2 regions of the Porticoccus hydrocarbonoclasticus MCTG13d genome follow, and region 2 is predicted to be linked to the other one. Evidence: predicted binding sites of a transcription regulator. Region 2 holds the regulator's gene; the other holds the start of a gene.
What was found. The regulator LexA, encoded in region 2, represses DNA repair genes until DNA is damaged. The targets are predictions, from matches to a motif close to ACTGTNTNTANANACAGT.
Positions count from the first base shown of each region.

Region 1: a site for LexA is predicted at 2,900-2,917, ahead of U740_RS00915 (LexA family protein). Genes of this name have one in related genera too.

Region 1 is NZ_JQMM01000001.1:187,133-195,628, forward strand. It holds gene U740_RS00900 (Na/Pi cotransporter family protein) at 1-636, shown strand, start outside; gene U740_RS00905 (S-(hydroxymethyl)glutathione dehydrogenase/class III alcohol dehydrogenase) at 742-1,848, shown strand; gene fghA (S-formylglutathione hydrolase) at 1,863-2,696, shown strand; gene U740_RS00915 (LexA family protein) at 2,926-3,354, shown strand; gene U740_RS00920 (Y-family DNA polymerase) at 3,342-4,595, shown strand; gene U740_RS00925 (MJ1255/VC2487 family glycosyltransferase) at 4,617-5,687, opposite strand; gene U740_RS00930 (phosphatase PAP2 family protein) at 5,684-6,232, opposite strand; gene U740_RS00935 (DUF4124 domain-containing protein) at 6,367-6,876, shown strand; gene U740_RS00940 (LON peptidase substrate-binding domain-containing protein) at 6,951-7,538, shown strand; gene U740_RS00945 (NAD-dependent protein deacetylase) at 7,547-8,392, opposite strand.
Region 2 is NZ_JQMM01000001.1:2,097,698-2,106,193, reverse strand. It holds gene topA (type I DNA topoisomerase) at 1-580, shown strand, start outside; gene U740_RS10035 (DUF6586 family protein) at 593-1,105, shown strand; gene U740_RS10030 (hypothetical protein) at 1,218-1,466, shown strand; gene lexA (transcriptional repressor LexA) at 1,544-2,161, opposite strand; gene U740_RS10020 (LOG family protein) at 2,383-3,039, shown strand; gene U740_RS10015 (DUF6763 family protein) at 3,069-3,386, opposite strand; gene nagZ (beta-N-acetylhexosaminidase) at 3,707-4,717, shown strand; gene U740_RS10005 (mechanosensitive ion channel family protein) at 4,740-5,843, shown strand; gene U740_RS10000 (S-methyl-5'-thioinosine phosphorylase) at 5,840-6,595, shown strand; gene U740_RS09995 (CsiV family protein) at 6,649-7,404, opposite strand; gene mfd (transcription-repair coupling factor) at 7,453-8,496, opposite strand, start outside.

The DNA of each region.
Region 1 (8,496 bases), 1.9 Mb from region 2:
GCCAGTGAGGCCATACACCAGGAAGTGATCCGGCTGTTTTACCGGGTCATCATCCTCAATCTTCGGGTTCTGAAAATACGTCCGCAAGAACTGCTACAGGAATACGAGGGCTATCGGGTATATCGTGATATCAGCCTCAAAAATCCCAGCTACGATGACCAGTACGCGGATATCAAACACACCGAACAGCAAATCCTGCACTACGCCAACCGGGTCTTGCAGGAAAAGGCCAGTAGCGATGAAGCACAGATTGTTTCCGGGCTGCTGCACGCGGCCAGGGATATGGTATTCAGTGCCAAAAGCTTCAAGGACATACGACTCAACATCGTGGAGTTGCGGATGCAGTCCGACGATGAGGAAATGATAGAAACCATCCGTCACGATACCCGTGTCATTTACCGGCACCTGCTCAACCTGCTGGAAAAAACCGACCCCATATTGATTGCCGAAAAGCGCGAGCAACTGGACACTGAAATCAATTTGTCTCACGACCGCCTCCATCAAATGATTACCCGCTACAGCGACGGCGATGGTATTGGTGTCCCTCTCTCGACACTACTCAATGTCAACCGGGAAATGCTGGTATCCAACCAGATGCTGGCAACGGCCCTTAGGGATCTGGTCGAGGCCAGGTAGCCACCAGGATCCCATTTGGCGATTTGTCACTCATGCCCCGTTTGCCACCCCGCAAGCAACTGACTATAGTCGTGAGCGAACTTCTGAAGACGGAGAACATGACGGATGAAAACACGAGCAGCGGTCGCTTTTGGCGCAGGAAAACCCCTAGAAGTGGTTGAGGTTGACCTGCAGGGACCGAAAGCCGGGGAAGTGCTGGTGGAGATCAAAGCCACCGGCGTTTGTCACACCGATGCATTCACCCTCTCCGGCGATGACCCGGAAGGCGCTTTCCCGACCATTCTCGGTCACGAGGGTGCCGGAGTCGTGGTAGAGGTGGGCGCCGGGGTTAAAAACCTCAAGCCCGGCGATCACGTCATCCCCCTCTACACCCCGGAATGCCGGGAATGCGATTTCTGCCTCAACCCGAAAACCAATCTCTGTCAGGCTATCCGCAGCACTCAGGGCCAGGGGTTAATGCCCGACGGCACCAGCCGGTTTTCCCTCGACGGACAACCCCTGTTGCACTACATGGGCTGCTCCACCTTTGCCAACTTTACCGTGCTGCCGGAGATCGCTCTGGCGAAGGTCCGAGAGGACGCGCCCTTCGAAAAGATCTGCTACATCGGCTGCGGGGTTACCACCGGCATCGGCGCGGTGGCCTTCACCATGAAAGTAGAGCCGGGCTCCACCGTCGCCGTATTTGGTCTCGGCGGTATCGGTCTCAATGTCATCCAGGGTGCCCGAATGGTCGGCGCTACCCGGATCATCGGCATCGACCTGAATCCCGCCAAGGCTGCGCTGGCAAAACAGTTCGGCATGACCGATTTCGTCAATCCGTCAGAGGTGGACGATGTGGTTGGGCACCTGGTGGAAATTACCGGCGGCGGGGTGGACTACAGCTTTGAGTGCATTGGCAATGTCAATGTCATGCGCCAGGCACTGGAGTGCTGCCACAAAGGTTGGGGGGAAAGCTGTATCGTCGGTGTCGCCGGGGCCGGCAAGGAAATTGCCACGCGCCCGTTTCAGTTGGTCACCGGGCGTTCCTGGCGCGGCACTGCTTTCGGCGGAGCGCGGGGGCGCACCGATGTCCCGCGAATTGTCGACTGGTACATGGATGGCAAAATTGACATCGACTCGCTGATCACCCACACCATGCCGCTGGACGACATCAACCGGGCTTTCGACCTGATGCACGCCGGCGAGAGCATTCGCTCGGTGATACGCTACTAGAAAGAGGCCCGACCATGGAACAAATCGACACCCATCGCTGTTTTGACGGCCAGCAGCTCCGCTTCCGGCACCGGGCGGATTCGCTCGACTGTGACATGACATTCTCCATCTACCTGCCACCCCAGGCGGATCAGCGGGCTGTACCGGCACTGTACTGGCTATCCGGCCTAACCTGCACGGATGAAAATTTTGTCATCAAAGCGGGGGCGCAGCGCTATGCGGCAGAATACGGTATCGCGCTGATAGCACCGGACACCAGCCCCCGTGGTGAAGGGGTGCCCGATGACCCGACAGGGGCCTATGATTTTGGTCTGGGCGCCGGATTTTATCTCAACGCCACCCGGCAGCCCTGGGACAAACACTACCGTATGTACGACTATGTCGTGGAAGAGTTGCCTCGTCTTATCAACAACCACTTTCCAGTTGATAATGAAAAAATCGCCATCTCCGGCCACTCCATGGGTGGCCACGGCGCTCTATCCATCGCCCTGAAAAACCCCCAACGCTATCGCTCAGCCTCGGCATTTGCACCGGTCTGCTCCCCCATGCGCTGCCCCTGGGGCGAAAAGGCCCTCGGCAATTACTTGGGGAACGACCGGGATGACTGGCGACAGTACGACAGCTGCGAACTGATCAGGCAGGCAGCACATCACCTGCCCATACTGGTCGATCAGGGTAAAGCGGATGATTTTCTCGATTCACAACTGAAACCCCACCTGCTGGCCGATGCGGCGCAACAGGCCGGATATCCGCTGGATGTTCGCTATCAACAGGGTTACGACCACAGCTATTTTTTTATCAGTTCCTTTATCGGCGATCACCTCCGTTTTCACGCCCGGTATCTCTAACGTCACAGGGAATGAAGTGGAGTGTCGTGCTTTTCACCGAGCAGGCCTGAGCCATTCACGAACCGGGTATTTATCCGACGGTTAAAATTACCGGCAACAACGTTACACGGATCGATCGGAAACAAACCTTTTCTTTCCACCGGATCGCATGTTCCATCACAGGGGTCCGCGCTTTCCACAGACGACCTACAATTTCATTGAATACTGTTTATTTATACAGTATTTTAGCATGATGAAAACATCCCTTTTGATACCAACCACCACTGACCGCCGCATACCCCTGTTTGGCTCAACGGTAAGAACGGGCTTTCCAAGCCCGGCAGACGATTTTGTCGAGAGACCGCTGGATATTCACGACTATCTGGTGAAACATCCTGCTGCCACGTTCTTTGCCCGTGCTGAAGGCGATTCAATGACCGGCTTCGGTATTTTCAGCGGCGACCTGCTGGTGGTGGATCGCGCCCTGCAACCCCAGCATGGCGATGTGGTGATTGCCGCCATCGACGGTGAACTGACCTGCAAGGTACTGGATCTCAACGAGCGGTTACTGCGCGCCGGGAACCTGCGCTATCCCCCTATTGAGCTGCACGACAATGCCGAATTGATCATTGAGGGAGTCGTCGTTCATTCCGTGCGCCATCACCGATGTTTGCGCTAGTTGACTGCAACAGCTGCTACGCCAGTTGTGAACAGATTTTTCGACCGGACCTGCGCAACAAGCCAGTGGTGGTATTGAGCAATAACGACGGCTGTGTGATTGCCCGCTCAAAGGAGGCCAAGGCGCTCGGCATTCCCGACCTGCAAGCCTATTTCAAAATCCGGCCGTTGCTGGAGCGGCACAGGGTCAGTGTTTTTTCCGGTAATTTCCGGCTCTATGGCGATATATCCCGCCGGGTGATGGACAGCCTGCGCCACTTCAGCCCGAATATCGAAATTTACAGTATCGATGAAATGTTTCTGGACCTGGTAGGCATGGATCTACCGTTGCAACAGTATGGCCTGACCATCAAACAGGCCATCTGGCAACAGATACGCATGCCAGTGAGTGTCGGCCTGGCACCCAGTAAAACGCTGGCGAAACTGGCCAACTACGGCGCAAAAAACATTCCGAGTTGCGAAGGGGTCTGTCTGCTGGACAGCCCCCACAAGTGGCAGTGGTTATTGGGCCGGATGCCGGCCACCAAGGTATGGGGTATCGGCCCACGGCTCGGTCAGAAACTGGCAGGAATGGGCATCCGCAGCGCCCGGGAACTGGCCGACAGCAATCCGAAAATGATTCGTCAACGCTTCAATGTCTGCGTGGAACGCACCGTGGCGGAGCTAAACGGCACTTCCTGTATGGCACTGGAAGAGGTGCCACCCGACAAAAAACAGATTTACTGCACGCGGTCTTTCGGTCAAAAACCCACCACCATGGAACCCCTGCTGAAGGCGGTCAGCCTCTATGCCAGCAACGCGGCGCAAAAACTGCGCGGGCAGCAGCATCTGGTCCGGACCATCCAGGTGTTTATCCATACATCGCCCCACCAGCCTGACTACTACAGCAATAGCGCAGTGGTACAACTGCCCTTTGACACCGACGACAGCCGGCTGATCGCCGCCCATTCCAGACAGGCAGTGCGGGCCATCTACCGGCCGGGGCATGCCTATCTGAAAGCCGGAGTCGGCCTGATTGAGCTGATTTCACGCCGGCATCATCAGGCCGACATTTTTCAGAATCATCAAAGTGTCCACACAGATACGCTGATGCAGACACTGGATGCCATCAACCGGCGCTATGGCCGCGGTGCCGCCTTTCTGGCCAGCGCAGGGCGTGGCCAGGGCTGGCCGATGCGCCAGCAGTATTGCTCACCCGCCTACACTACCCGCTGGCATGATCTGCCCGTTATCCGGACTTGATGCCATTAACGACGTTCAAGCTCAGGCGACCTGGCCCATTTTCCAGGAACCGCGACCCCGATCCGTTTCGCGCCACAACTGGTCACTGAGGGATGCCACCGTCTCGACACAGCCACCATAAATCCAGCGCGCCAGCGCTGTGGCGACATCGGGGTAACTGATGCGGGGCGCCACCGGCTCGCAATCAAACCAGAACGCCAGGGCGGCGCGATTAATGCGGTCCTCGATGGCAGCGTAACCGAGCTGCTCCAGGGCGGCAGCATTGGCCAGTTGTTCTATCTGCCCACGAAGCGGCTTGGCCATAATCCGCTTGCCAAGCTGCAGAGCTTCACTGATCAATTCAAATCCCGCATTACAGATCACCCAGTGGCTGTCGATCAGATCCTGCTGGAAACCGTCCCGACTCAGCGGACGAGTATGCAAATGACCATCGTCATGCCAACGTTGACCCGGGGCGTAAATGTAAAACTCATAGTGGGGAAACTGGCGAAACAGTGGCAATAGTGCATCCTGATCTTCAAACGGCAGGTAGACCAGCACCCGCCTTTCCGTGTCTCCCCGGGAGGCAAGGCCGTGCGCAAGATCCACAATCGGCGGTAATATCGGCTGATCAAAATGGTGCCAGTGCAGGCCCACAGGAATGGTGACTGGCGCAAACCGTTGCAGGATCGTACGACTCAACAGATTTCCGCCACGCAGAGGAACCGGAAAAGAGAACGCGTATTGGTGACCAATACCGACACAGGGGATACCCTGGCGACGCGCCGCTCTGGCAGTGACTGGCTCGTAGTCACTGATCACCAGATCGTAGCCTGCCAGGTCCAGCGCCCTGATATCCCGGTGTAACGTCAGCAGACTGGCATGCTGCAAAGTCTTCAGCGGTTGCAGTTGTCCGGCACTGGTATGGAAGGTCAGTCCACGGCGACACTGGAAATCATCAAACGGCGCCATATCAAAGTACGCATCCCGCGGCCTGCCGGAAAACAACCAGTCCACCTGGACATCCGGATAATGATCAAGCGCTCTGGCCATCGCCCGGGCGCGGGAAAGATGCCCATTACCCGTGCCCTGCACACCGTAGAAAATTCTCATAACAAACTGCCTGTTAATTGCAGGGCAACCCAGGCAAGGCTGCCACCAAGCAGGGCGCCAGCCAGTGTATCCAGCGGAAAATGAACGCCCAGTATCACTCGGGACAAGGCCACCAACGACGCCCAGCCATAGAGGTAGCCCGCGATGCCAACAGGTGGCAGAAGTATTGTCAGTGCTGTAGCGACCAGAAACGCACCTGAGGTATGCCCGGAGGGGAAACTGAATTCATCCGATGCCGTAATCACACTTTGGTAACCGGGAATGGCCCGGGGCGGCCGGTTGCGCCTGAAGCTGTTTTTCAGCACGTAATAGCTGACCCGCTCAATGGCAAAGCCGACTGTCAGCACAATCAGTAACTGTACCGCCAGGGAGACCGAGAACAGTGCCGCCAGTGCGGGGGCTGCAGGATAGAGCCAGCCATCGGCACTGCAAGAGACCAGACGGGCAAACCTTCGAATGCCCTTGCGGGTATTCCACTGCACAATACGCAAAAAGGTGGCAACATCGAGCAAGTGGAGTGTTTGTAGCGCTTTTGGTGTTGTCATAAATCACACATTAGGCAGCACTTGTGACAACCACATGAACGAAATATGACCATCCTGTGAAACAGATTACCTGTCACAACTTTGCAGCTGGTAAAGTGTCAAAGTAAAACGCAGAGGACGATTTGAGGGTTGAAATGCGGATTACAGGTACCGGACAGGCGGCGCTGATAATACTGGCAATGCTTGCCTGCCAGGCGCAGGGCCAGCAGATTGTCTACAAATCCGTGGACATCAATGGCAATGTGGTTTACAGCGATGCACCGCTGGAAAACGCCGTACTGGTGGAGACCATTACCCTGCCGGACGCTGCCGGGAAAGACGGTGTTCAAAATGACGCGGACGCCCGTATCGAACAGATGGCCAACACCACGGAACGCCTGCAACAGGATCGGGAAAAAAGAACCCAGGCCCGCAGGGAGGCTGAAGAGGCCCTGATTCCCGAACAATTGACCACACCACCGGTAATCTACCGGGAAGAGCACTACTACAACAATTATTACCCCCATTACAATCGCCACCCCTACCGTCCATTCTGGCAAAAACCCCGGCGGTATCCCCCACGCTATCGCAGTGGTGAGCGTTACAATAACGACACCCTGCTGGTGCCAAAATCAAAACTGCTGACACCCTCCCCACATCAATGAGAAAATCCCGGGCCGGTTCTGATTGCACCGGAATGCACTCAGGATCATCGCCACTTGCCGGAACCTAGCAAACCATGACAGAAACCACCAGACTGCCACTTTTTCCGCTGACGCAGCCGCTTTTTCCGGGCACGACGCTCAATCTGCAGATTTTTGAGCAGCGCTATCTGCGGATGATCACCGAGTGTTTTAAAAAAGAGCAGCCCTTCGGGATCGTACCCATACTGGAGGGGTCAGAAGTGGGCGCAGTGCCCAGAGTCTATCCTTGGGGGGTCATTGCCGAGATTATCGATTGGAGCCAACTTGAAAACGGCCTGCTGGGTATCATGATACGCGGTAATCAACGGTTTCAGTTACTCAATAGCGAGGCGGAACAGGATGGTCTGGTCACCGGTATTGTCCGGTTCTGTCCCCCTGATGAGCCACTTGAACTGGACGATTCAACGGCGGATCTGCTCGATCTACTGATGGCGCTGGCCGAAGGTGACCCGATTGCCCAACAAGCATCAGCCGCTCCCCAGGATGGCAATGCACTGGGCTGGGAACTGGCCCGCCTGCTGCCCATAGAACCGGAGCTGCGAATCAGTCTGCTGGAGCTGAATGATCCGGGAGAACGCCTGCAACAAATTCGCAACTGGCTAATCACAATGAGCCAGAGCTAACCGCCCAACTAATCAGCCACACTGGCCCGCAATCGGCTGGCAAGGGCTGGCAATAATGCGTCACAGGGCAAGGACAGCTTCAGGGCCACCAGCCCATCCGCACGGGTTTTCCCCTGATTGATCACCGCAATCGGTTTGCCCTGCGCCGCGGCCCAGCGACAAAAACGGAACCCGGAATAAACCATCAGGGAGGAACCCACCACCAACAGGGCCTCGGCACGCTGAAGTTCTGCAGCCGCGTCTGCAACCACCTGCTGCGGCACCGTACCACCGAAAAATACCGCATCCGGCTTGAGCGTGCCCCCGCAAAATTGGCATTCGCACACCTGTAGCGCTGAATAATCCAGATCGTCCAGCTCCGCGTCACCATCCGGACCGACCTCTCCCACCTGTTGCGCAAAAAGTCCGTTGTGCTGCTCCAGCCAACGCTGAATATCCTCCCGATGGAATAACGCATCACAGCCCAGGCAACGCACGCGATCGATGCGACCATGAAGGTCTATCACGCGACGACTCCCCGCCCGCTGGTGCAGCCCATCCACATTCTGGGTCACCACTGAACGAATCATACCCAGCGCCTCCAGCCCAGCCAGGGCGAAGTGTGAAGGGCTGGGGCGGGCATCACGCATAAAGCGCCAGCCCACCATATTGCGGGCCCAGAAGCGCTGTCGGGTACCGTAGTTATTGAGAAAATCCCCATGCTGTACCGGTGGCCTGCGCTGCCATTGACCCTCACTGTTCCGGTAAGTCGGTACGCCCGATGAGGCACTGATACCGGCACCACTCAATACCAGCAAGTCCGGGTAACGGTGTACAAAATCAGCCAGCAGCTGCAGAGGTTCATTGTCCATCATGGTGTCTGATTGTGCCCCGGTTTTACGATTGTCGCCAATCGTCGTCTATTGCACCTGTCGAATAAAAAATTATCTCTGGATCACCAGGACTTATCTGTCTTGCG
Region 2 (8,496 bases):
AAAGCTGCATGTTTGTGGCAACAACCCCGACTGCGATGGCTTTGAAGTGGAAACCGGCGTTTTCAAGCTCAAGGGGTATGAAGGTCCGCTGATTGAGTGTGATAAATGCGGTAGTGACATGCAGCTCAAGTCGGGGCGTTTTGGCAAATATTTCGGTTGTACCAACGATGCCTGTAAAAACACCCGCAAGTTGCTCCGGAGTGGTCAGCCCGCTCCCCCCAAGATGGATCCTGTCCCCATGCCAGAGCTCACCTGCGAAAAAGTAACGGATCATTATATCCTCAGGGACGGCGCATCCGGCCTGTTTCTAGCGGCGAGCCAGTTTCCCCGGCATCGTGAAACCCGGGCGCCCTTGGTTGCTGAACTGCTGCCCCATGTGAAAGAAATTGATCCCAAGTATCAGTTTCTCTTTGATGCTCCCGTCGCCGATCCCGATGGTATCCTCACCGTGATTCGCTTCAGTCGGAAAACTGGTGAGCAGTATGTCCAGTCTGAGCAAGAGGGTAAGCCCACTGGATGGAAGGCGTTTTATGACCAGGGTGTCTGGCAGGAAAAGGATGACCGCAAGGGTAAGAAGTAAAGGAGACTGCCAGTGAATCCCTTTCTGCCGGCTGTCAATCAAAAGCTCTACTTCTGTGGCTTGTTATTGCAACAGACTGACCGGGAGCTGACGTGTGTTGTCGGGCCAGCGGCAAACCTGCAGTTGGCGCTCTGCCAGTCAGCACTGTTCCAGCTCGAAGTCGCCTATCGTCTCTATCTGCGGGAGGTGGCGACTACTTATCGACATAGAGCTGCCGAGTCAATTTCATCTGTTGAGGGGCTGATTGCGGCGATGGAGTCCATTGGTCAATCACCGTCTGAGGCCGAGGAGTTGGCTAACCTGGAGGCGGATAAAGGGAGCTGGCTTGCCAACTTGCTGAATGCCCGAGATCGTCTGCTTGAGGTTCAGCCACAGGAGGTGGTCAATGCTGCGTCACCCATTGCTGTGGTGCAAATTGAGCAGGGTGAAGACAGGCATGAGTTGAGTGTTGATTTGCTCAACGAATGGCTGGAAGCTTTCCGGAGCCTGATTGAGCGTCATCGAGAGCACATGATTGAATGCTGACTGGTATTGCTTGAGCCAGACTGGGAGCTAATTTTTGTTCTCGGGTTATTAATGCCGTACCCCTCTGGTACAATGCAGGGATGTTGTTTTTGAAAACCCGATGGAATATTCAATGGCTATCTCCCTGTTTGAAATCGTAATTTTGCCCGATGGAGATGTCGCTCTGCAGCGTACTGATGAGGAGGATGCACCATTGATCAGAATCAGTTTTTCGGGAGAGGCCAAGGCGTTTCTTCAGGAGGCCAAGGTTGATGTCGCCAAAGCCATGATCGATGCCGGAATTGAAGTCTTTGAAGAGTTGGGTGCAGACAATTTTCAGATGGAAGAGGGCACCATGATCAAAAACCGGGTGCTTCACTGAGGTCAGCCTGCCCATGATGGCTCTTTATCTCGTACAGTCGGTTCGAGGCACTCTCAGGGCCTGTAGCTGGACAAATACTATTGGGGATTCGTCCGAATAACCCCGACCCCCAAGCCTTCAATAACAAAACTTTTTTCCCGCAAGTCGACCACAATGGGGAGCATCTCTTCGTTTTCCGGTTCGAGCAGGACCTCGTGGCGTTTCAGGCTTTTACCCAGGCGCTTGACGGTCACATCATCTTCAATGCGCGCGACCACAATCTGACCTTTCTGCGCATGCCCCGTTTTGTGAACAGCCAGTAAATCACCGTCCATGATGCCGGCATTTTTCATGCTCATACCATGAACACGCAATAGGTAATCCGCTCTAGGGTTAAACAGGTTGGCTCCGATGTCGAGATAGTCCTCAATGTTTTCTGCTGCAAGAACAGGATCCCCGGCGGCGACACGGCCAATCAACGGAAGGCCGGCGGGCTGCTCATCCAGCAGACGAATACCGCGGGATGCGCCCGAAATCATCTCGATCATGCCCTTGCGCGCCAGTGCCCTGAGATGCTCTTCAGCAGCGTTAGGTGATCTGAAGCCCAGCTCGGTGGCAATCTCCGCCCTGGTGGGGGGGTAGCCTGTTTCATCAATATGTTGTTTGATCAGGTTCAGGATTTGCTGTTGTCGGGCAGTCAGTGATGTACTCGCCATTCTCTAACCTCGGGATTCATCGGGATGAATTGCAGCAATTGCGACGTTGTTGTCCATATTGCTGTAAATAAATATAGCCTGTAATTATTTACAGTATAAAGTTAAATTGGTGGTGGGAAAAACTTTTTTCAACGGTATATTCTCAGGGTATCAGTATGATTGCTGCCAAAGTGAATCATGGAATCACAATGACGGCGCTTTCTCGGACATTGGAGTAGCTTATGGAAGAAATCAAAATCCCCGAAGCCTGGCGTGTTCTGCGTATTCAGTCTGAACTGGTGGATGGCATCGAGTCACTGTCAGGCATGGGCGGTGCGGTGTCTGTGTTCGGTAGTGCGCGTCTTCAGCCCGACTCCCGCTACTATCAGGAAGCCGTGGTACTTGGTGAGATTCTGGGAAAAGAGGGAGTGCCCATCATCACTGGTGGTGGACCCGGGGTGATGGAGGCAGCAAACAAGGGTTGTTATGGCACAGGTGCGACTTCCGTGGGTTTGAATATTTCCCTGCCGTTGGAGCAGAATCACAATACCTTTCAGGACGTATCGCTGGATTTCCGCTATTTTTTCGTGCGCAAATTTATGTTTGTTAAGCATGCCGTCGGGTTTGTCATATTTCCGGGAGGCTATGGCACCCTTGATGAATTATTTGAGGCTTTGACCTTGGTACAGACTAATAAAGTGCGGCCCTTTCCCATCGTTCTATTGGGGACCAGTTATTGGCAGGGCCTACTCGATTGGCTGAGGGAGACGATGTTGGAAAACGGCTGTGTCTCGGAAAGAGACTTACATTTATTTAGTCTGGTAGACGATGCTGAGAGTGCGGCAAAGATAATCCTGCAACATGCTCGCATGTTGCAGGCACAGGAGATCGCCGAATAATCCGGGCATCGAACAGTACCGTTGGTACCCTAAAAATCATCGAGCCCGTAAACAGTATCGGCATCAATGTCCGTCAATGGGTCATTCCAGTTATCAGGGATAAAGATGTCATCTGGAAAGTGACTGTCTTCGTTGCTCAATTCATATGATGCCCGCCAATCTTCGGGTTGCTCAGCCGGTAGCAGTATCAATTGCTGCCAGGTTTCGAAGTCAATTTCACTGACCTCTCCGCCAACGTGCTGGATTTCTATGGAACCGCTGTGCTCGTCCAGAGCAACAACTTCGAAAATGTCATCCTGGGAGGCGTCCTCGTACCAGGCGCCAATGACTGGAACTTGTGAAGCCATGATTTAATCCTCCTCATTAGTTCATTGAACGTATCACCAACGGGAAAAAAGTGCACTGGCTACCGGGTGTATTTCTGACGAGTGGAATAGCCGGTAAACAGGGTGAAAGTTACTTTTTTATGAGCTTTTATTTAAATAAATGATGTAACTGCCTTTCCCAGAAGGAGATAATTTCTCTCATTGATCTGAAGTGATGATTCTTTAAGTGCTGAATGTCATAACAGGTTGTTTTTAAAATGAAAAATTCGTCTAATTTGTCAGAAGGTTGACAAGTCTCCGCAGCCTTCTTATTTTGCCCCCTGCTAACAAAGGTTTAAGACATGACGCTTGGTCCATTGATGCTCGACCTGGAAGGACTGGTGCTGACCCCGGAAGAACGAGTTCTGATTCTCAATCCATCAGTGGGCGGTATTATCTTTTTTTCCCGAAATTTTGTGAGTTACAGTCAACTGGTTGAGCTGGTGGCAGACATTCGTGCAATAAGGGGTGACTTGTTGCTCTGCGTCGATCAGGAAGGTGGGCGAGTGCAACGCTTTCGCGATGGGTTTACCCATTTGCCGCCGATGCAGATGCTGGGTGATTTATTGTTGAAAGAAGAGGGTGGTGAGTCACTGCTTCAGGATGCCGGTTGGCTGATGGCCTCTGAATTACTTGCCTGTGGGCTGGACTTCAGCTTTGCCCCGGTGCTGGACTTGGACCGTGAAAGTTGTGCGGTAATTGGCGATAGGTCGTTTGCTGATAATCCGGAGGAAGCCATCCGGGCCGCCCATCATTTTATTACCGGTATGCATCAGGCCGGCATGGCGGCAACAGGAAAGCACTTCCCGGGCCACGGAGGAGTCGTCGCCGACAGTCATTACGAAACTCCCTATGACAACCGCTCTCTTCAGCAATTGCGTGATCGGGACTTGCAACCGTTTGCGCGGCTTGCCGATGAGCTGGATGCGATCATGCCCGCCCATATTGTTTACCCTTGTGTTGAATCTGTACCGGTGGGGTTTTCTCCTATCTGGTTGCAGAAAATACTGCGAAACGAATTACAGTTTCAGGGTGTCATTTTCAGCGATGACCTGTCCATGAAAGGGGCTGACCTGGTGGGTGGTTACCCGGAAAAAGCCAGCCGTGCGCTGCAGGCCGGCTGTGATATGGTGCTGGTCTGTAACAATCGTAAAGGCGCGTTGGAAGTGATTGATTTTCTATCTGAAAATCCTGTGGAGCCGTCAGGAAGATTAGCTAAAATGGCGGCCAGGAAGCATCCGGAGTGGGATGCATTGCGAGCCTCTGAGCGCTGGCAGATCACTTCTCAAAAACTTGCCAAACAGCTGAAGTAAGTAGTGAACAGGAATCCATAGTATGCAGCAATTGGAAGCGTGGTTAGTCAATATTACCGGGGAAAGCTATCTGTTGATTGCCGAAATTTTTCTGATTGTCCTGGCCGCTATGACAGCAGGATTTCTGGCGACGCGGATACTGAACTTTCTGCAAAAACGGGCACTCAAGACATCAAATTTCTGGGACGATGCCTTGATTGAGGCGTGCCGCCGCCCTGTAGTCTGGGCAATATGGATACTGGGGGTTAACTATGCGGCGGCTGTCGCTGCCAGACAGGCTGGGTCCGAATGGTACGATTTGCTGGCACCCATTAACCGGGTTGTCATCATTTTTTTGGCTGCGCTATTTTTACTCAATCTGATTAAGCGCGCTGAACTGAATCTGGTGCATCCTGAATATACCAGTGATCCCATGGATGAGACCACGGTCAAGGCCATTGGCAAACTGCTGCGCGCTTCGGTCATCATCACCGCCACGCTCATTGCCATGCAGGCTTTTGGCTACAGTATTTCTGGGTTGCTCGCTTTTGGCGGTATCGGTGGTCTCGCAGTGGGTTTTGCAGCCAAGGACCTGCTGGCAAATTTCTTTGGTGGTTTGATGATTTATCTGGACCAGCCCTTCAAGGTGGGAGACTGGGTGCGATCCCCTGATAAGGAAATCGAGGGCACTGTCGAAGATATCGGCTGGCGACTGACACGTATTCGCACCTTCGATAAGCGCCCACTCTATGTACCGAACTCGGTGTTTAACAGTATTGCCGTGGAAAACCCCTCGCGTATGTTTAACCGGCGGATCTACGAGACGGTGGGTATTCGCTATCAGGATGTCGATAAAATGGCGGGAATTGTCGCCGATGTGAAACAGATGCTGTGTGATCATCCGGAAATTGATCAGAATCAGACCATGATCGTCAATTTTGTCTCTTTTGGTGCCTCATCGGTTAACTTTTTTGTTTATACCTTTACCAAAACCACCAAGTGGGTGGTTTTTCACGAGGTAAAACAGGATGTGCTGTTAAAGGTAAGCGATATCGTAGCCGATCACGGTGCCGAGATTGCTTTCCCAACCTCCACTGTCCATATTCCCGACCAGCTGCGATTGTTGCAAGCTTCGGAAGTCGAATGAGTATCGGCATTATCGGTGGCAGTGGGCTGGACAGCTTTTCCGATTTGAGCGTTCAGGAGCAGCGTGTGGTCACCACAGAGTGGGGCGAGCCGTCTGCTCCCCTCTGTTTTGGCACGTTGGGCAATACGGAGGTTGTATTCCTGGCGCGACACGGTGTGACTCATCGGCTGCCGCCTCACCGGGTCAATTACAGGGCAAATATTGCTGCATTGCGTGCGGAGGGCGTGAAGGCTATCTATGCCGTCAATGTGGTGGGTGGTATTAATGGCGAAATGGGCCCGGGGGATCTGGTTATTCCCGATCAGATTATTGATTATACGTTTGGACGGGGCCACACCTACTCGGATAGCCCGGATCAGGTATTACAGCACATTGACTTTACTTTTCCCTATGACGACAGCCTGCGGGACAGACTGTTGCAGGCGGCTATTGCCTGTGGAACTGCCTGTGAGACAAGGATTCATGCAGAGGCTGTTTATGGCGCCACGCAGGGCCCCAGGCTGGAAACCGCTGCCGAGATTGCGCGAATGGCCAATGACGGCTGTGACATCGTCGGTATGACCGGTATGCCGGAGGCGGCACTGGCTCGGGAGTTACAGATTCCCTATGCCTGTCTGGCGTTGGTGGTGAATATGGCAGCTGGTTTGAGTGAGGAGCGGATCTCTTTTGGGCAGATGGAAACTGTGATGGCGAACAATATGCCACTGGTACGCAAAGTTTTGACTCAGGCCGTGGCGAGTCGACAGCATTGATGGCATTTTTCCGGCTCACGCCTTATCACCGTCAGAATTGTTGAGTGTTGACGTCAATCAGCCGCGGTCGAAGTATGGCGTGTTACCAGAACCAGTACCCCCATTTCAGGGTGATCCAGATAGGTCGGTTTATTCAGGTCCACCTGTTCCGACTGATTGAGAACAACTATCTTTTTAATCGGCGGGTGGCGTTGATCGACGGGACTGTTTGTATCGATGGTGGTCACTGGTGAGGCGTCGTCAGACACCGGAAGAGCAGATAACCAGGGTTTCACCGGCAATCGTGGCCAGTTGTCTGGTCGGACAGGATTGCCGGGCAAGGCGCCACCAGTCCCCGGTGTACTGGCAAAGCTGGTTTTCCAAATATCTGCCTGAATGTGTAGATAGCGGGTCACTACCAGCCGAATACTGCCTTCCAGCTCATGGTGGTTGCCATGGCGATGGCCTCCCGAAACAATAATCCAGGGGCTCTGTGCCTGCCCCAGTCCGGGTTGGCGCCATCCTATGTGGGTGAGTACTCGATAGCCTGCAGCGCGGCTCAATGTGTATTCATCGGGTCCCAGGCTGAAGTCTTTTGTCTCAAGAGGAATCAACGATTGTTCCGCAGGTCGGGGGTTGTCCGCCGATGTGGAGGTATCGCTCTCAAGCCGTTGCCAGTTTTGAGGGTATTCCAATGTGATGTTGGTGGGGTGTCGTTCATTCTGATAAAGATCCTGCTGGCTGAATACGATCAGCTCAACCTGATACCAGTCTTCGTTTTGATCCGCTCGGGTCTGTTCGGAGAGGCTTGTACTTAAGGTGACTGCCAAAAACAGTAAATACCTGAAAGGCATGCCAGCGGTTCTGAGTGGTCTCATTTAATGTCCATTGTTTGCAGGGGTTAACCGAGTCAATAACGCCTGGATCTGTTCAATTCGCTGTTCTTTCGTTTCCATCGGTAGAGTATATTTCAAGGTTGACGCCCCTTGAAGTCGAAAAACAGTGGGCTCTTTTTGGACCATTTGTACAATGACCAGGGGTTCAACCAACGTATCACTGCCAAATTCAATCCGCCCGCCGGTTGGTCCGGCTTCCACCTTGCAGATACCGAGTTGTCTGGCCTGAAGTTTCAGTGACGTGACTTGAAAAAGGTTTTTCAGATAATCGGGAAGTAAACCGAAACGATCGATCATTTCTACCTGAAGCTCCCATAAATCAACTTCTGTTGTGGCGTTGGCAATGCGCTTGTACATCATCAGACGCATGTGAACATCCGGTAAATAATCTTCGGGTATCAGCGCCGGCAGGTTCAGATTGATTTCGATATCTTCGGCCAGAGGCACATTCAACTCTACCGCCTTGCCTTTGCGCAGGGCATCAACGGCTCGATCCAGCAGTTCCATGTAAAGCGTGAAACCAATCGATTGAATCTGGCCACTTTGATTTTCGCCGAGTAGTTCGCCGGCACCGCGAATTTCCAGATCATGGGTGGCCAGTGTAAACCCGGATCCCAGGTGATCGGCATGGGTGATGGCCTCGAGTCGCTTGATGGCCTCAGCCGTCATGGTTTTTGGCTGGGGAGTGAGCAGATAGGCATAGGCCTGGTGGTGAGAGCGTCCCACTCGGCCCCGCAATTGGTGCAACTGGGCCAGCCCCAGTTTGTCGGCGCGGTCAATGATGATGGTGTTGGCACTGGGGATATCGATTCCGGTCTCGATAATGGTGGAACAGACCAGCACATTGAAACGCTGGTGGTAAAAGTCGGACATGACTTTTTCCAGTTCGCGTTCGCGCATCTGGCCGTGTGCGATATTAACCCGTGCCTCCGGTACCAGTTCTTCTATCACCTGCGCCGTTTTGCCAATGCTCTTGACCTCATTGTGCAAATAATAGACCTGCCCGCCACGTAGAATTTCCCGCAG